Regions from separate parts of the Achromobacter seleniivolatilans genome, predicted to be linked through region 1. Evidence: riboswitches for the same ligand, from Rfam matches in the RefSeq annotation. Region 1 holds a riboswitch; the other holds the start of a gene.

What was found. Region 1 has a riboswitch for glycine ahead of gcvT (glycine cleavage system aminomethyltransferase GcvT). Riboswitches for the same ligand answer to the same signal wherever they lie in the genome.
Region 2: it holds a riboswitch for glycine, as region 1 does, so the genes downstream of both, RAS12_RS02015 (D-amino acid dehydrogenase) here and gcvT (glycine cleavage system aminomethyltransferase GcvT) in region 1, are expected to answer to the same signal.

The regions. Positions count from the first base shown of each region.
Region 1 is NZ_CP132976.1:5,787,476-5,803,369, forward strand. Features, by position in the region: gene RAS12_RS26260 (arginine/lysine/ornithine decarboxylase) at 1-2,093, shown strand, start outside; gene RAS12_RS26265 (BaiN/RdsA family NAD(P)/FAD-dependent oxidoreductase) at 2,117-3,319, shown strand; gene RAS12_RS26270 (superoxide dismutase) at 3,465-4,079, shown strand; gene RAS12_RS26275 (ZIP family metal transporter) at 4,109-5,002, shown strand; glycine riboswitch at 5,089-5,184, shown strand; glycine riboswitch at 5,218-5,340, shown strand; gene gcvT (glycine cleavage system aminomethyltransferase GcvT) at 5,430-6,530, shown strand; gene gcvH (glycine cleavage system protein GcvH) at 6,630-7,007, shown strand; gene gcvP (aminomethyl-transferring glycine dehydrogenase) at 7,109-9,982, shown strand; gene RAS12_RS26295 (DUF945 family protein) at 10,087-12,057, opposite strand; gene RAS12_RS26300 (M81 family metallopeptidase) at 12,314-13,789, opposite strand; gene RAS12_RS26305 (amidase) at 13,818-15,227, opposite strand; gene RAS12_RS26310 (ABC transporter ATP-binding protein) at 15,273-15,894, opposite strand, start outside.
Region 2 is NZ_CP132976.1:438,037-453,930, reverse strand. Features, by position in the region: gene RAS12_RS02075 (methionine ABC transporter ATP-binding protein) at 1-641, opposite strand, end outside; gene RAS12_RS02070 (MetQ/NlpA family ABC transporter substrate-binding protein) at 691-1,452, opposite strand; gene RAS12_RS02065 (CopD family protein) at 1,679-2,104, opposite strand; gene RAS12_RS02060 (DUF2242 domain-containing protein) at 2,234-3,106, opposite strand; gene RAS12_RS02055 (ABC transporter ATP-binding protein) at 3,207-4,193, opposite strand; gene RAS12_RS02050 (ABC transporter ATP-binding protein) at 4,202-5,260, opposite strand; gene RAS12_RS02045 (ABC transporter permease) at 5,257-6,153, opposite strand; gene RAS12_RS02040 (ABC transporter permease) at 6,158-7,111, opposite strand; gene RAS12_RS02035 (ABC transporter substrate-binding protein) at 7,169-8,830, opposite strand; gene RAS12_RS02030 (Zn-dependent hydrolase) at 9,143-10,417, opposite strand; gene ampC (class C beta-lactamase) at 10,529-11,698, opposite strand; gene RAS12_RS02020 (hypothetical protein) at 11,649-11,807, shown strand; glycine riboswitch at 11,862-11,952, shown strand; glycine riboswitch at 11,953-12,053, shown strand; gene RAS12_RS02015 (D-amino acid dehydrogenase) at 12,094-13,320, shown strand; gene RAS12_RS02010 (autotransporter domain-containing protein) at 13,326-15,894, opposite strand, start outside.

The DNA of each region.
Region 1 (15,894 bases):
CCAGCGCCTTCATCCTGTCGATTGACGATGAAGAGTTCGACGTGGACTCGCCCGAGGACGTGGCCAGCGCGATCAAGAACCTGCGCATGTTCATCGGCGAACTGCGCTTTCGCAACGCTGACATCCCCATCTATCTGTACGGCGAAACGCGCACATCGGAGCACATTCCGAACGACATCCTGCGTGAACTGCACGGCTTCATCCACATGTTCGAGGACACCCCCGAATTCGTGGCGCGCCATATCATCCGCGAAGCCCGCAGCTATGTGGACTCGTTGCCGCCGCCGTTCTTCCGCGAGCTGGTCAAGTATGCGCAAGACGGTTCGTACTCGTGGCACTGCCCGGGCCATTCCGGTGGCGTGGCGTTCCTGAAGAGCCCCGTGGGCCGCATGTTCCACCAGTTCTTCGGTGAAAACATGCTGCGCGCTGACGTCTGCAACGCCGTGGACGAACTGGGCCAGTTGCTGGACCATACCGGCCCCATCGCCGAGTCCGAATTGAATGCCGCCCGCATTTTTCATGCGGATCACTGCTACTTCGTGACCAACGGCACCTCGACCTCGAACAAGGTCGTGTGGCATGCCAACGTGGCCGCCGGCGACGTGGTTGTGGTGGACCGTAACTGCCACAAATCGATTCTGCACGCGATTACGATGACGGGCGCGATCCCGGTGTTTCTGCGCCCCACGCGCAACCACCTGGGCATCATCGGCCCGATCCCGCTGGAAGAGTTCCACCCGGACAACATCCGCAAGAAGATCGAAGCCAACCCCTTCGCGCGCGAAGCCGTGAACAAGAATCCGCGCATTCTGACGTTGACGCAAAGCACGTACGACGGCGTCATCTACAACGTGGAAATGATCAAGGCGCAGCTTGGCAGCTATGTCGATACGCTGCACTTTGACGAAGCCTGGCTGCCGCACGCCTCGTTCCACGAGTACTACCAGGACATGCACGCCATTGGCGTTGACCGCCCGCGCAGCCAGGACGCGATGGTGTTCGCGACCCACTCGACGCACAAGCTGCTGGCTGGCATTTCGCAAGCCTCGCAGATCATTGTGCAAGAGTCCGAGACCCGCAAGCTGGACCGCAACGTCTTCAACGAAGCGTATCTGATGCACACGTCCACGTCCCCGCAGTACGCGATCATCGCGTCTTGCGACGTGGCCGCTGCCATGATGGAGCCGCCCGGAGGCACCGCGCTGGTCGAGGAAAGCATACGCGAAGCCCTGGATTTCCGCCGCGCCATGCGCAAGGTGGAGTCCGAGTTCGGCAAGAACGACTGGTGGTTCAAGGTCTGGGGCCCGAACCGTCTGGTGTCCGAAGGCATCGGCAACCGCGACGAATGGATTCTGGAATCCAACGACCATTGGCATGGATTCGGCGAAATGGCCGAAGGCTTCAACATGCTGGACCCGATCAAGGCTACGGTGATTACGCCGGGGCTGGATATGTCGGGCAGCTTTGGCGAAACCGGTATCCCGGCCGCGCTGGTCTCCAAGTACCTGACCGAGCACGGCGTTGTCGTCGAGAAGACCGGCCTGTATTCGTTCTTCATCCTGTTCACCATCGGCATCACCAAGGGCCGCTGGAACACGTTGTTGACCGCCTTGCAGCAATTCAAGGACGACTACGACCGCAACCAGCCGCTGTGGCGCATCTTGCCGGACTTTTGCAAGATACATCGCCGATACGAGCGCATGGGCCTGCGTGATCTCTGCCAAGAGATCCACGAAGCCTACCGCTCGCGTGACGTGGCCCGCCTGACCACCGAGATGTACTTGAGCGACATGGTGCCGGCGTTGAAGCCGTCGGACGCCTTTGCCCGCATGGCGCACCGCGAGGTCGAGCGCGTTGATATCGACAAGCTGGAAGGCCGAGTGACCGGTGTGCTGCTGACGCCGTATCCCCCGGGCATTCCGCTCCTGATCCCGGGCGAACGCTTTAACCGCACCATCGTGCAGTACCTGCAATTTGCCCGCGAATTCAACGAACGCTTCCCAGGCTTCGAAACCTATATTCACGGCCTGGCCGACGAATTGGGTCCGGATGGCGAGAAGCGCTACTACGTTGATTGCCTGATCGAAGACTGATCCCTGGCGGGTCTGGAGTTCTGATGTTTGATGTAGCCGTACTCGGCGCCGGCGCCGCTGGCATGATGTGTGCAGCGGTAGCCGGCCAGCGCGGCTTGCGCGTGGTGCTGGTCGACCATGCCGAACGCCTGGCGGAGAAAATCCGCATTTCTGGCGGCGGCCGCTGCAACTTCACGAACATCGGGACCGGACCCGCCAATTTTCTATCTGAAAATCCGCACTTTTGCCGGTCTGCCCTGTCGGCCTATACGCCGCAGGACTTTCTGGCGTTGATGAAGCGTCACCATATTGCCTGGCACGAGAAGCATCGCGGCCAGCTGTTCTGCGACGATTCCAGCGAATCCATTATCGACATGCTGCGTGCCGAGTGCGACGCGGGCAAGGTGCAATGGCGCATGGGCTGTTCGGTGACCGAGATCGCCCATGGCGAGCAAGGTTTTGAACTGCGCACGAGCCAGGGTTCGATACGCGCCGCAAAGCTGGTGGTGGCAACGGGCGGCATGGCAATCCCGCAATTGGGCGCCACCGACTTTGGCCTGAAAATCGCGCGCCAATTTGGCCTGAAGGTGGTCGAACCCCGGCCCGCGCTGGTGCCGCTGACTTTTGATCCCGTGATGTGGCAGCCGCTGTCCGAGTTGTCGGGCGTGGCCTTGGAAGTCAATCTGCAGACGGGGCAGGGCAAGACGCGCGGCGAATTCCTGGAAGACCTGCTGTTCACGCACCGTGGCCTGTCCGGCCCGGCGATTTTGCAGATATCCAGCTATTGGAAGCCCGGCGAACCCATTGTGGTGGATCTTGCCCCCGGCCGTGATCTGGCCGAAGAGCTGCTGGCGTCCAAATCGGGCAACCGGCAGCAACTGCACACGGTGCTGGCGGGGCTGTGGCCCAAACGCCTTGCCGACCGCTGGCTGCATCTGGCAGAGCAGGGCGGCAAGCCCGGTCTGGCGGCGCTGCGCCTGGCGGATGCCCCGGACAAGACGTTGCGCGGGCTGGCTCAAGATATTCATCAGTGGTCGCTCGTGCCCAGCGGCACCGCTGGCTACAAAAAAGCCGAAGTGATGCGCGGCGGAGTGGACACGCGCGGGCTGGATCAGAAGTCCATGCAGGCCAAGACCACCCCAGGGCTGTATTTCATTGGCGAGGCCGTGGATGTCACGGGTTGGCTGGGCGGCTATAACTTTCAGTGGGCCTGGGCCTCGGGCGTGGCCTGCGGCAAAGCGTTGTAAGCAGGGCAACTGCGGTGCCATAGCAGAGCGCTATGGCACGAATTGAAACGCTGCCATTGTGATATTAAATAAAAATACATATCATTTATGTTTTCGCTATTGACTTTCGCCCTCCACCGGGAGGGCGGGTCCACCGGAGACATGCATGGCCTACACCCTTCCGACCCTGCCATACGCCTATGACGCCCTGGAGCCTCACATCGACGCCGCGACGATGGAGATCCACTACACCAAGCATCATCAAACCTATGTCACCAGCCTGAACGCCGCGCTGGACAGCGCCGGAATCAGCACCGGCGAACCCGTCGAAGCCCTGGTGGCGCGTCTGGACCAGTTGCCCGAAGCCATCCGTGGCGCGGTGCGCAACCACGGCGGCGGTCACGCCAACCACAGCCTGTTCTGGTCCGTCATGTCGCCTGAAGGCGGCGGCGAGCCCGATGGCGCGCTGGCAGCCGCCATTGAATCCGAATTGGGCGGTCTGGCCGCCTTCCGCGACGCCTTTACCAAGGCCGCCCTGACCCGCTTTGGCAGCGGCTGGGCCTGGCTGTCGGTGACCCCCGCCGGCAAGCTGGTGGTGGAGAGCAGCGCGAACCAGGACACCCCTCTGATGCAGGGCAACACGCCGATTTTGGGCCTGGATGTGTGGGAACACGCCTACTATCTGAAGTACCAGAACCGCCGGCCGGAATACATCGGCGCGTTCTACAACGTTGTGAACTGGTCCGAAGTGGCTCGCCGCTACGCGGCTGCTAAGGGCTGAGCGCATCTCTCGAAGGAGGGTAGCGGCCTATGAACACGTTTAGCCGACATCGCGTGCGGCCAGCGGCGACCAGCATCAGTGTGTGGACGCTGGCCGTCATGGTGGCTTGCCTGGCCTTGCATCAGCTGTGGGCGTACCTGGACGTGCGCGCGCCGCACGTCGCGGATGCGCTGCTGGGCGGGCTGGTGGCCGCTGGCGCCACGGCGCTGGGCACGTTGCCCATCCTCTTTGCCAGAACGATCCCGCAGAAGGTCCAAGACAGCATGTTCGGCTTTGGCGCCGGCGTGATGCTGGCCGCCAGCGCGTTTTCGTTGGTGGCCCCTGGTATCGCTGCGGGTCGTGAGTTGGGCTATGGCCCCTGGGGCGCCGGCCTGACGGTGGGCGCCGCCGTATTGCTGGGCGCTGCGGTCTTGCTGCTCATGGATCGCACGCTGCCGCACGAACATTTCATCAAAGGCCGCGAAGGCATTGAAGCCCATCGGCTGCGCCGCACCTGGCTGTTCGTGTTTGCCATCACCTTGCACAATCTGCCGGAAGGGTTGGCGATTGGCGTGGGTTATGCCGGTAGTGATCCCGTCCGGGGCACGGCGCTGGCAACCGGTATCGCCATTCAGGACATCCCCGAAGGGCTGGTCGTGGCCGTAGCCTTGCTGGCCGCTGGCTACAAACGTGCGTTCGCGGTGGCGCTGGGCATGTTGTCCGGCCTGGTCGAACCCTTGGGCGCTGTGTTGGGTGCGGCCATTGTCGGTTGGTCTGCGCCGCTTTTGCCGTGGGGACTGGGTTTTGCTGCGGGCGCCATGTTGTTTGTCATCAGCCACGAGATCATTCCCGAATCGCACCGCAAGGGCCATGAGGTTTATGCAACCTGCGGCCTGATGCTGGGCTTTGTATTGATGATGCTGCTGGATACGGCGCTGGGGTAGGCCTGACGCCGCTTCCCGGGCATTTAGCCCCGGGAAATCCTGCTTTTCCGGTGCTTGTTTTCGTTGTATGCTTGGCGCCGCTGTCATGCATGTTTGCGGGAGAGAGCGGCCTTTTATCAGGGTCGCCGCCGAAGGCGCAATTCGCCCAGAATCGCTCAGGTAACCGATATCGCACATGCTTGCCCCGTCCCGGTTTTTACCGTGTGGATAAGGCAAAACAGTACTCTGGAGAGACCTGGCGCCGCCCCTGAACTAGGGACAAAGCGAGCAGCCCAGGCGCCGAAGGTGCAAACCCGCTACGCGGGGCAACTCTCAGGCAAAAGGACAGAGGGGCGGAAGATTCAGCCGTAGCCGTGCGGGCGCATTGCGCCTATTACGACCGGCATTCCGTAACCCTGGCATTACTGCCGTCCCGGAGTTCCCGCGCATGTCCGCAACCCTCAAACGCACCCCGCTGGCCGAAGAACATATCGCCTCTGGCGCCCGAATGGTCGATTTCGGCGGCTGGGATATGCCCTTGGCCTATGGTTCGCAGCTGGAGGAGCACCACGCGGTGCGCCAGGACGCCGGGATGTTCGATGTGTCGCACATGTTGAACGTGGACGTGATTGGCCCCGATGCGTTCGCCTTCCTGCAACGCCTGGTCGCCAACGACGTGGCCAAGCTGACGGTGCCTGGCAAAGCGCTCTACAGCTGCATGCTGAACCCGCAGGGCGGGGTCATCGACGACCTGATCATTTATTACTTCGCTGCCGATGAGTGGCGCGTGGTCGTCAACGCTGGCACGGCCGACAAAGACATCGCCTGGATGCAGCGCGTGAAGCAGGCGGGCCAGTTCGACGTCGCCATCACGCCGCGCCGCGACCTGGCCATGGTGGCCGTGCAAGGCCCGAACGCCCGGGCCAAGGTCTGGGCCGCGCGTCCTGCCTGGCAAGCCGCTACCGAACCGCTGACCCCGTTTGTCGCTGCCCGCGTCGCCGATGAGACCTTGGTTGCTCGTACCGGCTACACCGGTGAAGACGGTTTTGAAATCGTGCTGCCCGCAACCGAGGTTGTGCAATTGTGGCGCGACCTGGTTGCCCAAGGCGTGCGTCCCGCCGGTCTGGGCGCGCGCGACACGCTGCGCCTGGAAGCCGGCATGAATCTGTACGGCCAGGACATGGATGAACTGACCCAGCCGGATCAGGCAGGTCTGACCTGGACGGTGTCGCTGAAAAACGCCGACCGCCGTTTTATCGGCCGCGACGCGCTGGAACAGTTCGCCACCCCCGCCACCTTTATCGGCCTGAAACTGCAAGAGCGCGGCGTCATGCGCGCCCATATGGCCGTGCGTACCGCGGCCGGCACGGGCGAGCTGACCAGCGGCACCATGTCGCCCACCTTGGGTGTGTCGATCGGTTTTGCCCGCCTGCCGCAAGGTGTGCGTCCGGGTGACACCGCCGAGGTCGACATCCGTGGCAAGTGGGTGCCCGCCCTGGTCTGCAAACTGCCGTTCGTCCGTAACGGCAAAGCCGTCGAACACTCGTAAACTCGAAGCTTCGCGCGAGCGCCGGCCCGGTCAGGGCCAGGAACGCCCGCGCGAGGCGCGCAACACCATTCACCTACCCGTATACCCTCAGGAGTTCCCATGAGTCTGCCCACCGATCGCAAGTACACCGCATCCCATGAATGGGTCAAAGCCGAAGGCGACGTGTTCGTCGTTGGCATCACCGACACCGCCCAGGATCAGCTGGGTGACCTGGTTTTCGTTGGCGACGTGAAGGTTGGCGCCAAGCTGTCCGCTGGCCAAACTGCAGGTGTTGTTGAGTCGGTCAAGGCCGCCTCCGACATCTACGCGCCCGTGGATGGCGAAATCGTCGCCTTCAACGAAGAGCTGGAAAACAACCCCAACCTGATCAACGAATCGGCCTTTACCGCCTGGATCTACAAGATCAAGCCGGTCAACGCCGCCGACGCCGACAAGCTGCTGGACGCTGCCGGCTACGAAGCCGTCGCTAACGGCTAATCCGGCTCAAGGCGGGCGCGCGGCCCTCGTCCCGCGCCCGCCTTGCCAGACGCACTACCGTCCGCCCTTGGACGGACACCCGCTACCCCCGAGATCCCCCCATGTCGCGCGCCCTAGACACCCATACCGATTTTCTTCCCCGCCACATCGGCCCCTCCGACGCCGACCAGGCCGCCATGCTTCGCGTGATTGGCAGCGCCAGCCTGGACGCTCTGATCGAAGAAGTCGTGCCTCCCAAGATCCGCAGCCAAGCCCCGTTGGCGCTGCCGCAGTCGCGCAGCGAAACCGATGTGCTGGCCGAACTGAAGCAGATCGCGGGCCGCAACAAGGTCTACCGCAACTACATCGGCCAGGGGTACTACGGTACGCAGACGCCGAACGTCGTGCTGCGCAATATTCTTGAGAATCCCGCCTGGTACACGGCCTATACGCCGTACCAGCCGGAAATCTCGCAAGGCCGTCTTGAAGCCTTGCTGAACTACCAGACCATGGTCGCCGACCTGACCGGGCTGGATATCTCCAACGCCTCGCTGCTGGACGAAAGCACCGCTGCTGCCGAAGCCATGACGCTGGCTCGCCGCGGCGCCAAGTCGCAAAGCCCGGTGTTCTTCATTTCGCGCCACGTACATCCTCAGACCCTGGAAGTCGTGCGCACGCGCGCCGAAGGCTTGGGCATCGAGATCGCGGTGGGCGACGAGGCCGAAGGCTTGCCCGAGTGCTTTGGCGTGCTGCTGCAATACCCGCACAGCACGGGCTCTGTATCTGATTACCGCAAGCTGGCCGAAGCCGCTCATGCGCAAGGCGCTGTCGTTGCCTGCGCCACTGACCTGCTGGCGCTGGCGCTGCTGGCCGCTCCGGGTGAATGGGGCGCGGACATTGCCATCGGTTCGGCACAGCGCTTTGGCGTGCCGTTCGGCTTTGGCGGCCCGCACGCTGGCTTCATGGCATGCAAGGACTCGTTCAAGCGCAACATGGCTGGCCGTCTGGTCGGCGTGTCCAAGGACGCGCAAGGCAACCCGGCTATGCGTCTGGCGCTGCAAACGCGTGAACAGCACATCCGCCGTGAAAAGGCCACGTCCAACATTTGCACCGCGCAAGTGCTGCTGGCCGTGATGGCCGGTATGTACGCCGTGTGGCATGGTCCCGCGGGTATTCGCCGCATTGCAGAGCGCGTGCAGCGCAGCACCGCGATCCTGCGCGCCGAGCTGGTCAAGCTGGGCGTGAAGGTCGTCAACGACACGTTCTTCGATACGCTGCTGCTGGAAACGGGCGCGACCACCCCGGCCATCCTGACCGCCGCCGATTGCGAGCACATCAACCTACGCCGTGTCGACGGCGCGCGTCTGGCGGTGTCGCTGGATGAAACCGTGACCGTGCAAGACCTGCAAGCGTTGGTCAATGTCTTTGCCGCCGGCCTGGAACGCGATGATGTCGAACTCGACATTGACGCGCTGGACGCCGCGGCTGCTGGCGGTATCCCCGCTGGCGTGGCGCGTGAAAGTGCGATCCTGTCGCACCCGGTCTTCTCCAGCGTGCAATCCGAAACCGACATGCTGCGCTACCTGCGCCGTCTGGCCGACAAGGATCTGGCCCTGGACCGCACGATGATCCCGCTGGGTTCGTGCACCATGAAGCTGAACGCCACGGCCGAGATGATCCCCATCACCTGGCCCGAGTTCGCGTTGATCCACCCGTTCGCGCCCGCGTCGCAAAGCCAGGGCTATAACGAGCTGATCACCCGCTTGTCGGACGCGCTGTGCGAGATCACCGGCTACGACAACATCAGCCTGCAACCCAACTCGGGCGCGCAGGGCGAATACGCTGGTCTGCTGGCCATCCGTGGTTATCACCAGGCCAACGGCCAGCATCAGCGCAACATCTGCCTGATCCCGTCGTCGGCGCACGGCACCAATCCTGCCTCGGCCCAACTGGCTGGCATGGACGTGGTGGTGGTGGCTTCTGATTCCAACGGCAACGTCGATCTGACCGACTTGCGCGCCAAGATCGAGCAGGTTGGCGACAAGCTGGCCGCGCTGATGATCACGTATCCGTCCACACATGGCGTGTTCGAAGAAGCCGTGACCGAGATCTGCGATCTGGTGCACAAGGCGGGCGGCCAGGTCTACCTGGACGGCGCCAACATGAACGCGATGGTCGGCGTTGCGCAGCCGGGCAAGTTCGGTTCGGACGTGTCCCACCTGAACCTGCACAAGACCTTCTGCATTCCGCACGGCGGCGGCGGACCCGGCGTGGGTCCCGTGGCAGTGCGCGCCCACCTGGCGCCATATCTGCCGGGCATTGTGAACGAGCAGGGCAAGCTGCCTGGCGACGCCAAGGTGGGTCCGGTTTCGGCCGCGCCCTTTGGTTCGGCTGGCATTCTGCCGATTCCGTTTGTGTACATCTCGCTGATGGGCGCTGACGGCCTGCGCCGCGCAACCGAAGTCGCGATCCTGAACGCGAACTACATCGCTACGCGCCTGCGCGACCATTACCCGGTGCTGTACGCGGGCCGCAACGGCCGCGTGGCGCACGAGTGCATTCTGGATGTGCGTCCGCTCAAGGAAACCAGCGGCATCAGCGCCGAAGACATCGCCAAGCGTCTGATGGACTATGGTTTCCACGCGCCCACCATGAGCTTCCCGGTCGCGGGCACCTTGATGGTCGAACCGACGGAATCCGAAGGCATTGCCGAGCTGGACCGCTTTGTCGAGGCAATGATTTCGATCCGCGAAGAGATCGCCCAGGTTGAGCGTGGCGAACGCGACCGCGAGGACAACGTCCTGAAGAACGCGCCGCACACCGCGCAAATGCTGCTGGCCGAAGAATGGCTGCACGACTACCCGCGCCAGCAAGCCGCCTACCCGGTGGCTTCGCTGCGCGACGCCAAGTACTGGCCGCCGGTGGCTCGTGTGGACAACGCTTATGGCGACCGCAACCTGATCTGCGCTTGCTTGCCGATCGAAGCCTACGCGTAAGCGCTAGTGGAAACCGTCCGGCGCAAACCGGGCGGTTCAGGCGATAAAAAACCCCCATCGAATAAAAACGATGGGGGTTTTTTTTGACCGTTGAATCGGCTGGCTTACTTCGCCGGCACGCCCTTGGCGGCTTTGCCAAAGTCTTCGGCAATGCTGATGAACGTGTTCAGCAGGATTTGCAGGTTTTCCTTGCCGATTCCGCCTTCCGCGTTCATGTCCATTTGCAGCACGGCCTGGTTCTTGCCATCCAGGTATGCGCGGGTCCAGCGGTATTCCTGGTTCCAGGTGTTAATGGTCTTGAGCGACATCGGCTTCTTCGTGTTGTAGGTCGCCGTCACCACCAGATCCAGGCACTTCTCGGTGAAGTCGTTGCACAGGAAATCCAGGCGCAGCTCGGTCGCGCCGGTGCTGCCCGGGCTCAGGACCAGAACGGGGCCTTCATCGCCGTCGCTCTTTTCCACGGTGTAGCCCATGTCATCCAGCATGGCGGACACCGACTCCAAGTCGAAGTCCTGCAGCATGCCTACAGCAGCAGCGGTCGCGGCCGGGTCTTCCTGGCCGAGACTCGTGCCAGCAGGCTCGTCTTCTTCGTCATCGTCATCATGGTCCATCGAACCCATGCCGGCAGCGCCAAGCAGACCGCTGAACAGCTCATCGGCGGGGATCTTCTTGCCGTTCAGATCGCCCATGCCGTCGGCAAAGGTGAACTTGCCAACGATGTTGTCGCCGTCGTTCTTGCCGACGTTGAACATTTCGGCCATGCCAGACATTTGGCGCACGGACTCTGCGGCCTCTTCGGCAGCCTTGGCGGCGGGCACGTTTTCTTTCTTGATGGCGTATTGCGCGACCAGGTCCTGAACCATCGGCTTGGAGATGATCAGGGTGGCGTCGATACGCTTGATGGCTTGAACCACGATTTCCTGCGGCGTCAGATTCTTGACGTCGGGCGGATTGGCCATGTCCAGCGTGAAGGTCAGCTTGCTTTCACCCTTGGGCGTCTTCCAGCTGATCGGATCAATGCTGAAAGACGGATTGCCCGCCAGCAGCTTGCCCGCGTTATCCAGCAACGACTGGAATTGCTCGTCCTTCAGGCCTTCGTCTTCCGCGCTGGCCATGTATTGACGAATGAGCTGGTTGTACGTGTCCGACAATTGCTTGAGAGCCTGGCCATCAAGCTTGGCCAGCTTGATGACTGCTTGCCCATTGCCCAGTGCGACGTCGTTCACCGTGATGTCGCCTGTCTGGTAGGCGGCCTGCACGTTCATCGACTTGTCGTCTTCGGTCACCTTGACGCCGTAGCCGAAGTTGTCGAGCGAGAACTTGATGTCGTCTTCAGCACGGGTGGCTTCGACGCGCTTGATCTTCAGATCGGAATCGCCGGTCGAGAGACCGAACTTGCCCATCTTGCTGTTGATATCAATGGTCATGCCGGTCAAGTTCATCACGACCGGATCACGGCTTTTCGTGCCATCGATCGCCAGCTTGTCCATCACGCCGTGGGCGGTGACGGATTGCAGGGCCCGATCAAACGTGCCGTTGATCACGAAACCGCTGAAATCCACCGAGTTGCCATCCACCGCGGTTTGCACGGGTGCGATCTTGCCGGTGGAGGTCGTGAGACCGCTGTAGCTGACGACACCATCGGTGACCAGCGGCGAGACGCCCTTGGTCAGTTCAAACACTGGCTTGAGGTTGTCCGTCTTGGCCACTTCGGTATGGACGAAGGCCAGCTTGGGTGCAATGGCGCCGCGCGCGAGTGCGCTCTTGGGGAAGGGACCGTGTTCGACGACCGCGTCGAATTCGATCATGCCCGCAGGCATGGAATCAGGGCTCTTGTCGTTCTTTACGAGCGACACGCCATAACGTGCCTGGGTCGAAAACAGGCCGCGTTCGTATTTGAGCTGGTCGATACGCACACCAAACAGCGGCGTCAGCTTGGCCAGCTTCTCATTCGCTTCGGCCAAATGCCGCTGCGAGCTTTCTTCAATGCGCTTGCCGGTGTACCACGTGGCGCCGATCCAGCTTCCCGCTCCCACAATGACCACACCCAGGGTGATCGCTACGCTCTTTTTCATCGTTGTGCTTTAGTCGTTGATTATCGAGTCATATCCGGCAGGCGAGGCGTTCGGACCTTTACGATCACTCTCTCGCCCTGGTCTGCCACCGGCATACACATATTCATCGGCCTGTAAGGGCCAGCGGCGGAGTATACGGGGGGGCGTGATCCCTCAACCGTGCGGACCGTTACCGAAGATTTCAAAATGAAAGGCCGGCGTTTTTTGGCGCCGGCCTTTTTGTCGACAATGTTCAGAATCCCGAATTTTCCGTAGTTTACAGCGGGTCCAGCGGATAAATCGGGCGGCGCACGTGTTTGAATTCCAGCTGGCTGTAGTCAGACGTAGTGACGCCCACGCCAGTGCATTCGATCACCTGTGTTGCCATGTCGGAGAAACCCGCCCGCCAGTGCACGCGGCTCTTGAGCACTACATAGCGCTTTTGCAGCGGATCGATGCCAGCCGACAGCAGGCAATTGATGTCGAAGGGTTCCTGGTGGCGGGAAACTACCACGATTTCCACGCGGCCTGTATCAATCACAACCGTCAGCCCGGTGTCGTTACGCACGCCGCGGTACATAGGGCCGCGGTTCAGATAGACCCCGTCAAATATCAGTTTGACGCGGCCGGTGACTTCCAGCGGCTCGCTGGGCTGCTTGATGGCTGGCATGGGCAACTTGCCGCCCAGCTTCAAGGTGATGGTCTTGCCTACGCCCGCTGTGGCGGCTTCCAGCGCCGCCTGCGGGTCGCAGATCGCATAGAAGACGACGTTGTCCAGTTCCTGGCGCAGCACTTCGGCCAGCACGGCCGTGGTGTCCATGGTGCCGCCCGAACCCGTGTTGTCGAAGTGGTCCAGCAACACGACGGGGCCTTGCTCAATCTGTTTGGCGCGCGCGATGGTGGGCGCAAGCGGTTCGGGGTGGAAGACCCAGTCGGCGCGGCCGGCCCAGGCGCGTTCCAGCAATTCGTCGCGGTATTGCTCGGCCTCGGCCAATTTGCCGTCAGTACAGACGACGGCGCTCAGACCCGCTTCGCGAATGTCGGCATGCGGAAAACCCACAAACACCGACGCCGCGAGCACGCCGTTGGCTTCCAGTTCCTTGCAGCGTTCCTGCAGGGGCTTGTTGGGCGCCGCGTGCGTGCCCTGGCACATGATGTGCGGCAGCATGGGCTTGTTGGCCCACGTCATGACCGGTTTGATTTCGCCAGCCAAGGTGCGCACGATGACGTTGGCGGCGCGCACGCCTGCGTCGCGGATGTCTACGTGAGGATAGGTGTGGAACCCGCTGATGACCGTGGCGTTGTCCACGATGTCGTCATAGATGTTGGCGTGCATGTCCAAGGTCACGGCCACCGGCGTCTTGGGATCGATCTCGCGCAAGCGGCGCAGCAGATCGCCTTCTGCATCTTCCACGCCTTCGGCCACCATTGCGCCATGCAGGTCCAGCAAGATGGCATCGAAGCCGCCCTGTTTGACCTGGTCCAGAATCAGCTTGCACAGCAGTTCGTGGGTCTCGGCGCTGGTGGGGCCGCTGGGCCAGGACTCAGCCGCTACCGGCACCACCATGTCGGCGCCGACGCGGCGCGCGACTTCGATGTAGCCGCCCAAGCCGCTGTCGGTGTTTTCGTAAGCCTTGATGGCGCGCTCGCCAGCCAGGATTTCGGGATTGCCGCGGAAAAAACGTTCGAGAGGGGTCGGCACGGGCGAATAGGTATTCGTCTCGTGCTTGATCATTGCCAAAAGCCAACGCATGGGAATTCCTGTGGGTTGCTGTGGAAAGTCAGATCGTCTTCGGGGGCTGGGGCCAGGGGTGTTGCGCAGGACGCATCTGTTCCCAGGCGTGGGCCACGCGTAATACGCCCAGATCGTCAAAGCGTGCGCCGGCAATTTGCAGCCCGATGGGCAGGCCCGCCCGCATGTAGCCGCAATTGACGGAGGCAGCTGGCTGCTCGCTCATGTTGAAAGGCAGCGTGAAACCGATGTGGTGCATGGTCGTCGCAACTTCATTGGTGGGGGACGGCCATTCGGCGTTGTAGGCCACGACAGGCGCCACGGGCGACAGCACGTAATCAAACGGCGCGCACGCAGCGACGGTCTTGGCGCGCACGTTCAAGGTTTCGTAATAGCTGCGGAACACAGCTTCGCCCGATTGGCCGCCGCCGCTTTCCGCCCAGGCACGAATGAAGGGAAGAATCTTGGCACGGCGCGCCTCGGGCAGCGCCGCCAGATCGATGGCCGAGCGCGTGCGCCAGAACCTGTCCACGCCTTCCAGCATGTCGGGCGTCATCCATGGCAACATCGGCGTGACGATCGCGCCAGCGGCTTCGAAGGCGCGTGCAGCCTCTTCTACCGCCTGCCGGATTTCGGGGTCCAAGGGCAGGCCGCAGCCAGCATCCATCAGCAGGCCAATGCGCAGGCCGCGAACCTCTTGCGACAGATTCAGCCAGTCAAAGTCTTGAAACGGCAGACTCATGTGGTCACGCGCATCAGGCTGGGACAGCACGCCCATCATCAGCGCGGCATCCGTGATGGTGCGCGTCATGGGGCCTGCGCAGCGGCCCATGAAGGGCGGGTCGATCGGAATGCGGCCCAGGCTGGGTTTGAGCGTAGCAACGCCGCACCAGGCGGCGGGCAAACGGACGGAGCCGCCGATATCGGTGCCGATGTGCAGCGGGCCATAACCGGCTGCTGCCGCAGCGCCCGCGCCCGCGCTGGAGCCGCCGGGGTTCTTGGTCAGGTCCCAGGGGTTGCGAGTCAACTCATGGAAGCTGGACAGTCCCGAGGACAGCATGCCGTAGTCGGGCATGGTGGTCTTGCCCAGCAGCACCGCGCCGGCTTCACGCATGCGGGCGGCGGGGGGCGCGTCGGCGGCTGCCGGGGTCAGGTCGGTTGCGGCCGTGCCCAGCGGAATCGGCGTGCCGCGCGTGGCAATGTTTTCCTTGATGGTGGCAGGCACGCCATCCAGCGTGTAGCCGCCGCAGGATTGCGGCTCACCCTTCATCCAGCGGGCTTCGGACGCTTTAGCCATGGCCAGCGCCTGTTCGGGCTCCAATGCGTAGGTGGCCTTCAGCTTGGGTTCCCAGCGCTCGATATGTTCCAGCACGGAGCGGGTAGCTTCAACGGGCGAGAGGGTCTTGTTGCGATACGCCTGCAGGAGTTCCTGGGCGGACAGTTCATGCGGTTGTGGCATCTCGGTTCCAGTCGTTGATTCGTTAGGCGACGGGCCTTCAGGGCATCAGGGCGCGGGGGCGTGGGTCAGGCCGGCGGCAATGGGCCGGAAGTTGCGGAAGTCCCAGTCGCGTCCGGGGGCGGCGTCGATCAGGGCGCGGGTGTATTCATGGCGCGGTTCCGTCAGCACGGTCTCGGCAGAACCGGTCTCGACGACCTTTCCGCGCTGCATGACCATGATGGTGTCGCAGATCTGCGCGGCAACGCGCAGGTCGTGCGTGATGAACAGCACGCCCACGCCAGTGCGCTGCCGCACTTGTTCCAGCAGCTCCAGCACTTGGGCTTGGACCGATACGTCCAGGGCCGACACGGCTTCGTCGGCCACCAGGATCTCCGGGTCCATGACCAGCGCACGCGCAATGCAGATGCGCTGGCGCTGGCCGCCTGAGAATTGATGCGGGTAGCGGCGCATGGCATCCGGACTCAGTCCCACCACGGTCAGCGTTTCGCCGGCGCGCTTTAACGCCTGGTCGCGCGGCATGCCAAAGTTCAGCAGCCCTTCAATAATGGACTCGCCAACGGTGCGGCGCGGATTCAGTGACCGGTAGGGGTCCTGGAACACAATCTGGATGCGGCGGCGCACGGGGCGCAGCGCGGAACCGGACAGGGTGCTCAGGTCTTCTCCGCCC
Region 2 (15,894 bases), 1.3 Mb from region 1:
AGCCCCAGCTTGCGGTTGATGTCCAGCAGCAAGGCCAAGATCGATTGCGTGGTTTCGGGATCAAGCGCCGACGTTGCTTCGTCACACAGCAGAATTTCCGGGTTGTGGACCAGCGCACGCGCAATGCCCACGCGTTGCTTCTGGCCGCCCGACAGCTTGGACGGGTACACATCCGCCTTGTCGCGCAGCCCCACCAGGTCCAGCAAGGCTTCTACCCGGACGCGGGCGGCAGCGGGCTTTACACCGGCCACGCGCAAAGGCAGCGCGACATTCTCGAACACGGTTTTGGCGGACAGCAGATTGAAGTGCTGGAAGATCATGCCAATGCGGCGGCGCAGGCCCACCAGCGCGTTTTCATCCAACTGGCCCACGTCCACGCCGTCGACCAGCACGCGGCCCGCACTGGGCCGCTCCAACATGTTGATAGAGCGCAGCAAGGTGGACTTGCCCGCACCGCTGCGTCCGATGATGCCGAATACTTCGCCGCGAGCGATAGAGAACGAAACTTCTGACAAGGCGTCAACCGTGCCCTGCGCGCTCTGATAGCGCTTTTGCAGCCCCTCGAAGACGATATGCGCATCCTGCGCGGAAGACGAACCAGCCGCCACAGCTGGCTCGGGGATCGAGAATTCGTGTTGCATCATTGCCTTATCCCGCGCGGCGGAAACGCCGCGCATGCGTCCGCCCGATTTAGAAAACCGGGATCACCGAGCCTTCGTACTTGCTCAGAATGAACTGACGCACTTCTTCGGAGTGATAAGCCTTGATCAGCTCGGGCACCCACGGCGCGTTCTTGTCCTGCTCACGCACCGCAATGATGTTCACGTAGGGATTGTTTTCCTTCTTCTCCACGGCGATGCCGTCGCGGGTGGCGATCAGACCGGCCTGATACGCAAAGCTGTTGACGATGGCGGCGGTGTCCACGTCCGGCAGCGAGCGTGCCAGCACGACCGATGCGCTTTCCACGAAGTTGAGCTTCTTGGGATTGGACGTCACGTCGGCCAGAGTGGCCGTGCCGGTCGCCGGATCAAAGCCGTCGCGCAATGTGATCAGGCCCTGATCGCGCAGAATCACCAGCGCGCGGGTCTGGTTGCTGGGGTCATTGGGAATGCCGACCTTTGCGCCATCCGGCAGGTCTTTCAGTGACTTGTACTTCTTGGAATAGAAGGCGATCGGCGAGATCAGCGTGTTGGCCACCGAGACGATCTTGTAGCCGCGCTGCTTGATCTGGTCGTTCAAGAAGGGAATGTGCTGGAACGCATTGGCTTGCAGATCGCCGTTGTTCAGCGCCTCGTTCGGGCTGGCGGTGCCGGTGATGACAACGGATTCGACAGCCAGTCCATTCTTCTTGGCAACCTGGGTCACCACTTCCCAGATCTGTTCATCGACACCACCGCGCACGCCGACCTTCAACGGCTTCGGGTCTGCGGAGAACGCCGGACCATGAAACATGGCGGCGGAAGCCAGCACGGCGCCAAGCAAGCGCTTCCAGGTGGCAGGGCTGGCGAGGAATGCACGGATAGTCATGATGGAACCGCCTCTAAGTCAATTCAGTTATGAGAGAGACGATTCTAGGGACGGCCCTGCCGGGCACGAACGAATACTTGGTTGAGTCGTTATTACGGGCGTCTTTGGATATCGCCAGGAAGAATAAGCCGCCTGGCGCGCCTTGCAGGAATCAGAAGGGTTTGACGACGACCAGCGTCACAATGACGGCGCACGCAATGACCGTGAACGGCGCATACAGGTCCACCATCGGCGGGCGCTTTGCGCTGCCGTTGGCCATGCGGCGCAGCGCGGCGCTTTGGATGCCCAGCAAGGCCGACAGTGCCAGCGCACATCCCACCTTGACCCAGATCCAGTTCATGGCGAACCAGCCGAAGGTCATGGCCAGATGCAGGCCGATCAGCCAGCTGATCACCATGGCGGGGGTCGTAACCATCAAGGTCCATCGGCGCAAGGCGCGAAGCATCTTGCGCTCCTTGGGCGCCTCGTCGCTGTCTTGCGGCTGCGACGACAACAGAAACAGGGAGACAAAGAGCGAGCCGCAGATCCAGGCGACGACGGCCGCCACGTGGGCCATTTTGAGTAGTTGGTAAGTCATGGGCGGCATTATCGCTGCTAGCTGCCACGGCGTGACGGCGCCATCGCTTGCCACATTGCGCTAGGGCAAACTGGCAATCGGCCGGTCATTGAACCGCCTGCGTCAGTTGCCGCCTTGTGCGCCGCAGGCTCAGTTTCCGGTACTCGGCGCGGGTGTAGCCGCAGTTGGCGCAACGGCTGGGGTAGCCGCCGGAGCAGCAGCCGGCGTGGCCGGCGCTGTGGTGGTCGCTGTTGCCGCCGCCGCAGGCGCGGCGGTGGATTCCGTGTTGCCGGGCGTTGACGGCGCCGCAGTGTGCGGTTCAGCAGCTGGCACGGCCTTTTCACCAGCGCTCGGCGTGCCGTTGGCGTTTGCCGGATTCAGGGTGTCGGCGGGCGCATCCGGCGCCACCACCGGGTCAGCCGGCGGCGCGGGCGGCTTGGCTTGCGACGCGCGGGCCCTGCTGGGCGGCGGAACGTGGGGCGCCGCAGCGGCTTCGGCATCCGGCAGGAACCGCTGCAACAGCTGGAAGAAACCTTCGTAGAACTTGGGCCTGGACACGGTCTGGCTAGCTGTCTTCACCAGCGAATCATCGCTGGATCCAAACGGCATCGACACCTGACCCAGCACGCTTACGCCAACGCTGGCCGAGCTGGTCGTGCGTTTGATCGAATACCGGTCCTGCACCGCATTGGCGAACACCGTGGCGCGCTCGTTCGAGCTGCCGTCTGATGCGCAGTCAATATTGAAGTTGATCTGCGTGTGCAGCCCGTCTTCGCCCTGGAAATTCTTGTGCCCCGTGACACGCGACGGATCGAAGCGGTCAATGTTGTACCCCTGACTGAGCAAGGCGCGGCGGCCCGCATCGCACGCGGTGTTGCTGGCGGCGGGAAAGGTGCGAGAGAACACGTCGTTCTGCGTGAAGTCCTCTCTTTCGTATGCCGGCTTGGGGGAAGTGCACCCCGCCAGAATTGCGGTCAGGGTGACGAACACAGGGAAGTAAATACGACGGGTAACGCAGGGCATAGGGGGTCCGGCTTTGGGCAACGACCTGCATTATCGGCTATTAACGGAAACCATTATTAGGGACACATACGCCAGTGATACGCTGAAACAAATTTAATCATCACGCTGCCCGGGCCACGCGCACACACCTCACCTCATGCCCCGGCGCCACCGGCACGATCTCCGGCACCGCGGCAAGACATCGCGCCTCGGCCTGATTGCACCGCGGTGCAAAGGAACAGCCCGCAGGCAGCGCGGCCAAGTCTGGCGGGGAACCGGGAATGGTCTCCAGGCGCTGGCCCTTCTGCATGGCGCCATGGGCCCTCCCCTTTAGCAAAGCCAGCGTGTAGGGATGGCGCGGAGCCCGCAACAAGTCGGCCATGGCGCCCTGCTCGACAATACGCCCGCCATACATCACCGCCACGCGGTCCGCGATTTCGGACGCCGCGCCGATGTCGTGGGTCACGAACACAATAGACAAACCCAACTCGCGTTGCAGTTCGCGCAGCAGCAGCAGAATCTGAATCTGCACCGTGGCGTCCAGCGCGGTGGTGGGTTCGTCAGCCAGCAACACTTTAGGATTGCACGACAGGGCCAAGGCAATCATGGCGCGCTGGCGCATGCCGCCGGACATTTCGTGCGGATAAGCTTGCAGCCGGCGTTCGGGGCTGGGAATGCGCACCCGCTCGAACAGAGATAGCGCCTGCGCGCGCGCCTGGGCGGCGCTTTTGCCCGTATGCCGCCGCACCATCTCTTCAATCTGTCGGCCCACTGTGTACACCGGGTCCAAGGCCAGCAGGGGCTCCTGAAAAACCATCGAGACAACCGGCCCACGCATCGCGGCCAGTTCGCGGGCATTCATGGCCAGCACATCCCGGCCATCCACGCGCATCTCTCCGCTGATGCGCGTGCGGCGCGGCGGATGCAAACGCATCAACGCACGCAAGGTCACGCTTTTACCCGATCCGGATTCGCCGATCAGCGCTACCGCCTCCCCGCGTCCCACGTCCAGATTCACGCCGTTCAGGGCGTGCACGGTTTTGGCGCCAGCTTTAAAGGCGACTTCCAGATTGCGCACGCTGACCAGCGGTTGCTCCACGGGGTTCATGTTGGCGGTCATGCCAGCGCTCCTGATGCGGCGTAGCCGGATTCGGGCTGATGGATCAGGCAACGGACGGCGTGGCCGTCTTGCTGCGTCATGGCGGGCGCCTGGGCCGCACAGGCTGCGCGCGCCTGTGCGCAGCGCGTATGGAAACGGCAGCCGGACGGGGGATCAATCGGATTGGGTGGATCGCCAGACAGGGGCGCGACCTCCGTGCGTACGCCGGGTTCCATGGATGGCATGGAACGCAGCAGCGCCTGGGTATAGGGATGACGGGGGGCATCGAACACCTGATCCACGGGCCCCAGTTCCACGACCTCGCCCAGATACATGACCATGACGCGATCCGAGATATACCGCACGACGTTCAGGTCGTGACTGATGAACATGTACGTCAGCCCAAAGTCGTCTTTCAAATCCAGCAGCAGATTCAACACCTGCGCCTCAACCGACTTGTCCAGCGCGGACACCGCTTCGTCCAGAATCACCAGCCGCGGATGCAGGGCCAGCGCACGCGCGATATTGACGCGCTGGCGCTGGCCGCCGGATAGTTCATGCGGATAGCGGCCGGCAAAACGTTGCGCGTCCAGCCCGACGCGGCCCAGCAGCCCGCGCGCCACCGCGATCGCGTCATGCTTGCCGCTGCCATGCACCAGCGGCCCGAATGCGATGGAGTCTTCGATTGTCATACGCGGGTTCAGCGACGAGTAGCTGTCCTGAAACACCATCTGCGTCTGGCGGCGGAATTCACGCAGCGCCAGCGCACGCGACCCGACCGCCACGCCGTCAAACACGAGTTCGCCCCTGTCCTGCATGATCAACTGCATGACCAGCCGCGCCGTCGTGGATTTTCCGCAGCCAGACTCGCCCACCACGCCCAGCGTCTCGCCCTTCTTGATATCGAAGTCCACGCCATCCACGGCTCGCACGGCATTGCCGCCTTGACGCCGTGACAACGGATCGCGCTTCAAAGGAAAGTGTTTGACCAGCCCGCGCACGCTCAACAGCGGTTGCGCCGGGCCGCCAATGTCCTGGTGGGCAATGCGGGGATCACGATCGATGACGGCGCTCATTCCTTGACCTCCATGGCGGACCGCAGTCCATCAGACAGCAGATTGAAGGACATGGACGTAATGAAGATCATCACGCCTGGCAGAGCCGCAACCCAAGGCTGGGTATAGATGGCCGTGCGCAGCGTGTTCAGCATCAAACCCCATTCCGGCTCGGGCGGGCGCACGCCCAAGCCCAGAAAGGACAGGCCCGACGCCAGAATCATGGACACGGATATCAGGCTGGTGGAATACACAAAGATGGGGCCCAGCACGTTGGACAACACATGCGCGCGCACGATGGTGAACGGCGACGCGCCTGACGCACGCGCCGCATCCACGTAGTCGCTGCGCCGCACCTGCGTGGTGACGCTTTCGGCCACGCGCACGATCTGCGGCACAAAAACAATCGTCAGCGACACAATGGCATTGAAGATGCCCGCGCCCAGCGTGCCCGACAGCGCAATGGCCAGCAGCACCGACGGAAATGCGTAGAACACATCCACGACCCGCATGATGAGCGTACTGGTCCAGCCGCCCGCATAACCGGCCAGAATGCCGATAGCGCTGCCCACCACAAAGGCGATGATGACGGGCACGATACCCATGAACAACGACAATCGCGCGCCCAGCATCAAACGCGACAGCATGTCGCGCCCCAGCTCGTCTGCGCCCAGCGGATATCCTTCGGTACCGATCGGGCGCAAGCGCTTGAGCATGGAGGCTTGAAAAGGATCGGCCGGCGTGATCCAGGGCGCCAGTATCGCAACGATAATCAGCGCCAGAATGATGCCCCCGGCCGTCAACGCCAGCGGGTCGCGCCGCAGGCGGCGCAGCACATTGGACCAATAACCCGGTGATCGGGTCACCGGCGCCACAGCGAGCGCGGCGCCCAGGCTTGCAACGGAATCCGTCATGTCCCTAACTCCTTTCGATACGTGGGTCGAACAGGCCTTGCAGGATGTCGACCGCCAGATTCAGGATCACGAAGAACAAGGCCAGCACCAGGATCGTGCCTTGCAGCAGCGGCAGATCGCGCTGAAAGATCGCGGCGTTCAGCAAGAAGCCCGTGCCTGGCCACGAAAAGACTGTTTCGATCAGAATGGACCCGCCCAGCAGATAACCCAGCTGCAAGCCCATCACGGCCAGGGCCGTCGGCGCGCAGTTTTTGACAACGTGCAAAAACACGCCAAGGTCGGTCAGACCGCGAGCTCGCAGGCCCACCACAAACTCTTGCGATAAGGTTTCTGCCACCAGCGCGCGCACGGTGCGGGCGATGATGCCCATCGGGATTACCGACATCGTGACCGCGGGCAGGATCATGTGCCGGATGTGCGCCCAGTCTGCCGTCCACTCACCCGAACCGCCGGGTCCAGCGCCAGTGGGAGGCAACCACATCAGCTGCGTGGAAAACACAATGACCAGCACCATGCCCAGCCAATAGTGCGGCACGCTGACACCGATGACGGACACAAACGACGCAATGCGGTCCATCACCGAGTTGCGGTAATAACCGCCCACAAACCCCAGAAAAGCGCCCACGATGAAACCCAGCACCGTGGCCAGACAGGCCAGCCGCAAGGTGTTGCCCACGGCTTTGAACACTTCGCCGGCCACTGGCCGCCCCGTGGCAATAGATGTGCCCAAGTCGCCGTGCAGCGCACGCCACAGCCAACCGGCGAATTGCTCGACTAGCGGCCGGTCAAAGCCATAAAGCTGCATCAGTTGCCGTTGCAGATCGGCGGATGCGTCAGGCGGAAGAATGGACACCAGAGGATCGCCTGGCGCCAGATGGATCAGCAGAAAACAGAGCAGCGCGACGCCCGCCATAATGGGCAGGGCGTACACGACGCGCCGGAAGATATAAGACAGCATAGGCGTCACCGGCTAAGTCGCTGGACGCCGCACATGCGGCATCCAGCGCGTTCAAGATCAGTCCATCGACATCGTGGCGATATCAATAAACCAGCTCTTGGGCTGCACCACGCCCTTGACCTTCGGCGAAATGGCGCGCGGGCCGACATCATGCGCAATCCACACAAACGGCGCCTCTTCCACCACACGCGCATGCAACTTGGCCAGCGCGGCGTCGCGCTCTGCGGGCGTGAAGGTTGTGCGCGCATCCTTGATCAAACCGTCGATCTCGGCGTTGCCGAAATATCCCCAATTATTGGAGGTGGGCGGAAAGGTCTTGGTGCTGACAAAGCGCACGATGGCAAAGAACGGGTCCATCGCCGCAAAGCTGACGTTGATGGCATCGCTGCCGTTGGCGGAAGGGTCCTTTGCGCCCTTGCGCCAGTTGGTAAACAGCGTGTTCCATTCCACCACGTCAAAGCTCACGTCGAAGTAGCAGTCCTTCAGGTTCTGCTGCACGAATTCGTTCATGGGCAAAGGCTGCATCTGGCCCGAACCGGACGCCGACGTCTGCACTTTGACCTTGACGGGTTTGGCCTTGGAGTAACCAGCGTCGGCCATCAGCTTGCGCGCAGCATCCGGGTCGTACTTGATGTCGAACTTGGGGTTGCCCCACCACGGATGACCCGGCGGCACGGTGCCCTTGGGTTCGGCCATCATGCCGCCCAGCAGTTGCTTGAGCTCACCACGGTTCACACAAAGATTGGCGGCCTGACGCACCCGCTGATCCAGCCAGGGCGAACCTTCTTTGAACGAGAGTTGCCACGGCCACACGTGGGGCTGCTCATTGGAATAAATCACAAACCCACGCGCCTTGATGGCGTCAAACGCATCGGGCGCGGGCGCTTCGATCCAATCGACCTGGCCCGACATCAGGGCGGCAGTGCGGGAGTTGGCTTCCGGCAGCGGCAGCATCACCACGCGGTCAATTTTCGGACGGCGCTTGTCATCCCAATACTGGTCGTACTTGACGACTTCCAGACGTTCGCGCGGCACAAATTTAGCCATCTTGAACGGACCCGTGCCCGAGGCATCAGCGGCAAATGCGGCCCATGCCTTCTGCGAACGCTCGGCCGCATCGGTCACCGATGCCGGCACCTCGGCCAGCTTCTTCTTCCACTGGGCGGGCGACGCCATGTAGAGATTGGTCAGGTTGATAGGCAGGAACGAATCCGGCTCGGACGTCACCAGCTCTACCGTCAGATCATCAATCTTTTTTGCCGACACCAGCGTTGGCATGCGCGATGCCGTCACTCCGACCTGACTGGGGTCGAACTGCGGCGCGCTCTTGTCCAGCACCTTGCCCACGTTCCACACCACGGCGTCCGCATTGAAGTCCGACCCATCATGGAACTTCACGCCAGGACGCAGTTTGAAAACCCATTTGGTTTTGTCCGCGGCATCCACGTCCCACGACACTGCCAGATCCGGAATCAATACACTGGCCCCGTCCTTCTTGGACAGGTCCCACTGCGTCAGACCGTCGTACATCGGAATGCCGGTGAAGCGATTGCCCTCGAAACCTTGATCGGGCTGGCCCAGCGTGCGGGGAATGTCCCCTGCTGTCATGCCGATACGCAATACCTTTTCGGCATGCGCCGTGGTGGTAGCGGCGGCGCCTGCTGCCGTCAGCGCAAGCGCGGCGGCCAGGGATTTGATGCGGATACTCCGTGTCTGCATTGTGGTTCTCCAATGTCTTGCATGGCGAGGAGCCGGATGAAGGAACCAACGCCGGACACGCGTTCCCTCGCGAGGGTGACAAACGCGTGAACAGAGTTAGTACACAGAATTTGTATAAGCAAGATCTGTGCCATTGGAGGCGCATTCGCGGCGCGTCAGGGTATGTACCGGGAGCGGCTTGGAATCCCCGGGCGGCGGCTGGGCCGCGCGGCCAAAGCGCGGGTTTGGCCTCGCGCGACTAGTGTTTCTGGGAGTGAAATGCAGCACCAAGGCAGCGCAGCATGCGCCGCCTTGGTGCACCACGCGTGCTGATTACCGCGCGACGCCTGCCTGCGCCAGCATGGCGCGCAGCAGGACATTGCATCCTGCTTCCAGATGATCCGGGCGGGCATCTTCGATTTCATTGTGGCTGATGCCGTCCTTGCACGGCACGAAGATCATCGCCGCGGGCGCCACACGCGCAAGATACACCGCGTCATGCCCTGCACCGCTGACCACATTCATCTCGGACAAGGACAAGGCGCGAGCGCCTTCGCGCACAAATTGCACCAAGGCGGGATCAAAAGGCTGCGGCGCAAAATACACCACCTGTTCAATCTGAGCCGTCACGCCCCGGCTTTGCGCCGCAGCGTCGACGGCAGCCCGCAAGGCGGCGTCCATCGCCAGCAGTGTCGCGTCGTCAGCCGCGCGTAAATCCACCGTCATGCTGACGCGGCCAGGAATCACATTGCGGGAATTGGGAAATACATCCATCCAGCCCACGGTTCCGCGTGCATCCGGCGCATGCGCCAGCGCAATCTGGTTGACTGCCAACACCAGGTCAGACGCGGCGAGCAAGGCGTCGCGGCGCAGCGGCATGGGCGTCGGACCGGCATGCGCCTCGACACCGGTCAGCACCACGTCGTACCAGCGCTGGCCCAGCGCCGCCGTCACCACGCCGATAACGGTGTCTGCGGCTTCCAACACCGGGCCTTGCTCGATATGCGCCTCGAAGTACGCGCCGACGCCGCCGGTTTGCGCCGGCGGCACCGCAGCCTTGCCGTCATAGCCAACCGTGGCCAACGCCTCGCGCACACTCACTCCTTCGCGGTCTTGCTGTGACAACGCGTGCTCCAGCGTAAACGCGCCCGCATACACGCCGGACCCCATCATCACGGGCACAAAGCGCGAGCCCTCTTCGTTGGTCCACACAGCCAATTCAAGCGGCGCTTCCGTTTGCACTCCGGCGTCATTCAACGTGCGCATCACCTCTAAACCGGCCAGCACACCATAATTGCCATCGAACTTTCCGCCCGTAGGCTGCGTGTCGATATGGCTGCCCGTCATCACCACAGGCAAGGCGTTATTGCGCCCCGGACGGCGCGCAAAAATATTGCCTATGGCATCCACGCGCACCTCACAGCCTGCGTCCTCGACCCAACTGACGAATAGATCGCGTCCTTGCCGGTCCAGATCAGTCAATGCCAGACGGCACACACCGCCTTTTTCTGTACCGCCGATCCGGGCCAGATCCATCAAAGACTGCCACAGACGGACGCCGTCCACGCGCAGGTCGGCCAAGGTTTCGGTAGCGGGGGCAAGGCTCATGGGAACTCCTGTCAGGGAATGGGCCGCAACGGCGTGCGGCAGGATGCGGTCGATTTTGTTCTGTGTACCAGCAATCATGCAAACACAAAATCAGAATGCGGCCGGGTCCTGCTACCGGTCCAATTCGCCCAGAATCCGGTAAGCCAGCTTCACTCGCGCCTCGTTCGGGTAGTTGCGGTTGGCAAGAATCACAATCCCCAACTGCTTGGACGGCACAAACGCCACATAGCCGCCAAATCCATTTGTCGATCCCGTCTTGTTGATCCACGTAGCGGATTGCGGCGCCAGCGGAGGGTTCAGCGCGACGACGGCATGGCTCTGCCTGTTCATCGAACCCGCGTTGCCGGACAGCAGGGAGGCAAGCGTCACCGGATACCGATACTGCTCCCACACCAAATCCTGCGTCATATCGCCCAGCTCGTAATAGCCGACATGCGTATCCGCAACCGCCTGCTTCAACAGCGGCGCCACATCGGTCCGCCCCAGGTTGACGTCGACAAAACGGATCATGTCGCGCGCGCTGCTCTTCACGCCATAAGCCTCGGCGGCCAGCACGCCCGGGTTGACGCGCACCGGCGCATCCTGTTGGTTATAGCCCTGCGCATAGGAAGCCATCTTTGCGGCAGGCACATCGATATAGGTGCTGGACAGCCCGAGCTTCGGGAACAGGTTCTGCTCCATCGCGGTGGTGAACGGCTGCTTCATGGCGTTGGCCGTCGCCATGCCCAACATGCCGATGCTGGGGTTGGCGTAAGTGCGTTGCGTACCCGCTGCGTACTGCGGCTTCCAGGCTTTCAGGTACGCCATCAGCTGCGCGCGGTCCTTGACCGCATCGGGCACTTGCAAGGGGAAACCGCCTCCCGTATGCGTAGCCAGATGCACCAGTGACAGCTTTGCAAAATCGCTACCGGCAAGCTCCGGCACATACTTTGCCGGACTATCGCTCAAGGCCAGTTTGCCCTCTGCCTGCGCATAGGCGGCCAACGTCACCGTAAAGGTTTTGCTGATCGAGCCCAGTTCAAACAAAGTGTCGCTGGTGACCGCTACCCCCGTCTGCCGCGAGGCCACGCCATAGTTGTAGAAGCGTTGCTTGCCTTGATGCGTGATCGCGATGGCAAGCCCGGGGATACCGAATTCCTGCATGGCCGCTTGTGCAGCCTGATCCACCACGGCGTCCAGTGCCGGATCGGCAGGCTGCGAAGCTGCCGCGCCCTGCGCAACTGCACAAACCATGCCCATCAACATCGCAATCCCAGTTCTAACCATAAAGCGGCGGCGCATCGATTTCATTCCAAAACGGGTTCTTTTTAATGATCTGATTGAAGCGGCGCGCGTCGGTCCGGAAAGCGGCGCACCGGGTGGAATCGTAACGCGGCAGCTGTTCCCCTAGCGTTAACCCTTAACGAACATCGGCGTAAATTTGGCTATGCTGCTCGGGTCGATTCACAACCGCGCAGAAGAGACTGGCCCCTGCGGCCGGCGCCGACGGAGCAACCGCCCCGGAAACTCTCAGGCAACAGGACTGCGCGAGTCTAGACAATCTGGAGAGAGGCGCCATGCGCGCCCACCGAAGGGGAACCCGCCGCCATCAGCGCGAGCGAGTGAAGCTCTCAGGTACAGAGACAGATGGGGTGCTGCGGCCAAGAATGGCCGTGGCCACTCAATCTGGAGCCATCATGCCCCGCATCGCCATCATTGGCGCCGGTATCACCGGCGTCACGTCTGCCTACGCCCTGTCAAAGCTGGGATACCAAGTCACCGTTTACGACCGGCAGCGCTACCCCGCCATGGAAACGTCTTACGCCAACGGCGGGCAGTTGTCGGCCAGCAACGCCGAAGTCTGGAACAGCAGCGCCACCGTCCTGAAAGGGTTGCGCTGGATGTGGCGCAAAAATGCGCCTTTGCTGCTGAACCCCAAGCCCAGCTGGCACAAGTATTCATGGCTGGCGCAATTCATGGGGCAGATTCCCAACTATCGCCAAAACACCATCGACACCACCCGGCTCGCCATTGAGGCGCGCCAGCACTTGTATGCAATGGCGGAAGACGAAGGCATAGACTTCGACCTGGAACGGCGCGGCATCCTGCACATTTATCACGACGCCGCCAGCTTCAAGACGGCCGACCGTGCCAACAAACTACTGCAAGAAGGCGGCCTGGAACGCTATGCCGTGTCCAGCCAGGAAGCGCGCAATATCGAACCCGCATTGCTCACGGACTGCTATGGCGGTTTTTACACGCCGTCCGATGCCACGGGTGACATACACAAATTCACCAGCGGTCTTGCGCGCGCCTGCGAGCGCCGCGGTGTCAAATTTGTCCACGATGCCGACATTGGCAACATCAGCCGCGACAGCCGCCCTTATGTGCTGGATGTGCGGCGCAACGGCGGCGCCGAAAGCGAACAGCATGAGACCGATGCCATCGTTGTCTGCGCGGGTGCTCTCAGCCGCCAGTTTGCCCGGCAACTGGGCGACACGCTGAACATCTATCCGGTCAAGGGCTACTCGATCAGCGTGCACCTGGACGACGATCAAAGCCAGGCCGCCGCCCCCAGCGTCAGTCTGCTGGATGAAGCCGCCAAGATCGTCACCAGCCGTCTGGGCGACCGTTTCCGCGTGGCGGGCACCGCCGAGTTCAATGGCTTCAATATGGACATCCGGGCCGAGCGCGTGCAACCGTTGATCGACTGGACCCGCAAACACTTCCCCCAGATCCGCACGTCACGCGTCGTCCCGTGGTGCGGCCTGCGCCCGATGACGCCAAACATGATGCCGCGCGTCGGGCCGGGCAAGCGGCCCGGCGTGTTCTACAACACCGGGCATGGGCATTTAGGCTGGACCTTGTCGGCCGCGACGGCGCAAATTCTGGCGGGAAGCGTGGAGCGGGCTTTGCCGCTCTAACGCTATCAATACCGCCACGTTACGCCCACGGTGCCGGCATTCTCACGATTGCCGCCACCGTACTGGCCGCTATACGTGATGCCGATGCTTGCCGATCGCGAGACCGCCACATCCAGCCCTAATTCCGTGAACGCCGCGTTGCGAGCCAGCGGGGCGCCTGACACAGTAAAGGGTTGGCTGCCATCGAACGCCAGGCGCGCGCGCGATTCAACATCGCCAAAAGCATGGCGCCAGCCTGCTGCCGCTCGGAGTTTTCCTTCCGTCGTACCCAGGGAGAATGCGGTCTGGCCGCGCAACCCCAATGTCGTGGTGGTAACGCTGTTGCGGCTGCCCTCACCGCTCAATGCAGCAATCCCCCCCGACTCCTGAAAGCCCCGGGTTCGGGTATCTGACCATGCCAACCCCGCAAAGGGTTCCAACTGCGCGCGCTCCGCTATCGGCACGGCATAACCCAGTTCGGCAAAAAGCTGGCTGGTACTGGCGCCATAATCCGCCGTCAGCTTTTGCAATTGCCCAGCCGCGGCGACATTGCGCGTCGTGGAGATGTCGTGCCAGGTGTATCCCGCACCCACAAGAAAATTGAGCTTGCCCGACCCTGCCTGGATAGCTTTGCCGCCGTAGATCATGGCGCTGTAGCTGTCCGCATCGGCCTTGGACGAATTGGCATCCACGCGAACTCGACTGTCGGTGTAACCCAGTGCACCTCCCAATCGCCAGCCTCTGCCCACGGCGTGATCAGCGCCAACGAACACACCTCCAGTGCGCTGATCCACACGCGACGCATTGCCGTCACCATTCAGCGTTTGCCAATTACCGACCAGCTCCGCCCATGCGGGTTGTGCTGCCGAGCTAGGTAATGCGGCCTTCAGAGGACTACCCACGCCAGCCTGTGCCGTTGCTGTGCCTGGCGCCAAGCCTGCGTCAAGATTGGCACGCAGACTTTTGAAAGGCAGGCTTCTCGCGATACTGCCAACGTTATTCAAACTGGAGACAACGCTGGCGTGCGCCTCGCCAGACAGATTATCGAACACCGCGGCGGGCGCGCCTTCCGGCAACGTCAGCACGTATTGATAGAGCGGATCAGCCCCAGACATACTGTCTAGCGCATTGGCCGTGGCACGTTGATTCGACGTGTTTGCCGCATCCGCAAAGCGCATAGCCTGAGAGTCAGGCGTATTCGGCGTCGCCGGCATCCCTTTACGGTCAAGACGCAAGGTGACAGCCTGGTTGTCGTAACCCAGATTGGCCGTCAGAAACGCGAACGATGATGACGCGGAGGCAAACGTGCCGTTCAACTGACTCGCTGTCAGGATCGTATAGGTGCGCTCGCCTGCCAAGTTTCCGTCCGGTCCCACATGCAAAACGGAGCCTGCCAAGTTTGCCGTGCCGCTGACAACAATGCGGTCGCTGCGGTCCGATTGAGGGTCTGCTTCCACCCGGTAAACCGATCCGGATTCAAGCGTCAAATCGCCTGCCACGTGCAACGTGCCGATGGAGTTACCGGGCGCGATGATGCCGCCCGTCCGCACAACGGTCGTACCCACCGTGCCCGTGCCTTGCAATGCCGCATCGCGCGCCACGGTTACCGTACCGCCCAGCTTGCCTTGCCCGTTGATACCGACGGACAACACGCCTTCGTCGACAGCCGTCGTCCCCGAAAATGCCGAACTATCGCCAGTCAGCGACAGCATGCCAGCGCCCAGCTTGGTCACCGCGCCATTACCCGAAACGACCCCTGAAAAATTGGACGATTGCGCCGCATTTAGATGCAAGGCGCCCATCGCAGCCAGATCGACGTTGCCCGCCAGCATGCCCGCAGAAGCGACAAGCGCTCCCCTATCCACACGCCAATTCTGAGCGCTAACCCCTGTCAAGGTCAGATTGCCAACCCCCGTCTTTTTTAATTGGCCAGCGCCCGAAATGTCTCCACCAAAAGACCCATCGCGAGCTTGGTCAAACACTACCGTCCCATCGTTGCGCAATTGGCCTCGGATCGAATCGGTATTGCCTACCAGCGTGCCTGCTTGGACTTGCGTGTTGCCATAGGCGTTTGCCCCAGCCAGCACCAATGTTCCCGCGCCCGCCTTGACCAAATCGCCGCTACCCACCAGGGCTTGGTTGACCGTGAAAACGTGGCCATCTGCATCAATGTCAAAACCACCGCCCTGCGCGCCCCATTGAATTGATCGGGACGTCTGCGCAAAACTCTGGCCCGTCACGCGCAAGGCACCGCCATTGAAGACCAATTCCCCTGCACTTGCGCCCAGGTTCGCATCCCGAGACACACTCAAAACGCCTTCACTTAGGCGTGTACCGCCGCTGTGCAGATTGGTGCCTGTCAATACCAGCGTTCCCCGCCCCGTCTTGTCCACCGCACCACTGCCTTGGATCGGCGTGCTGATCGTGGCGGACGTTGCATCGAGCACACGCAGCTCGCTGCCGTCGTTGGCAGTTTGCAGGACACCGCCATTGCTATGCGAACCGATTTGCCAACCGTCAGATACGAATTGCAGCCCTTTGAATGTCTGAGTGCCAGCTACAGAAACGGTACCTGCGGTGTCCTTGAACACCGCA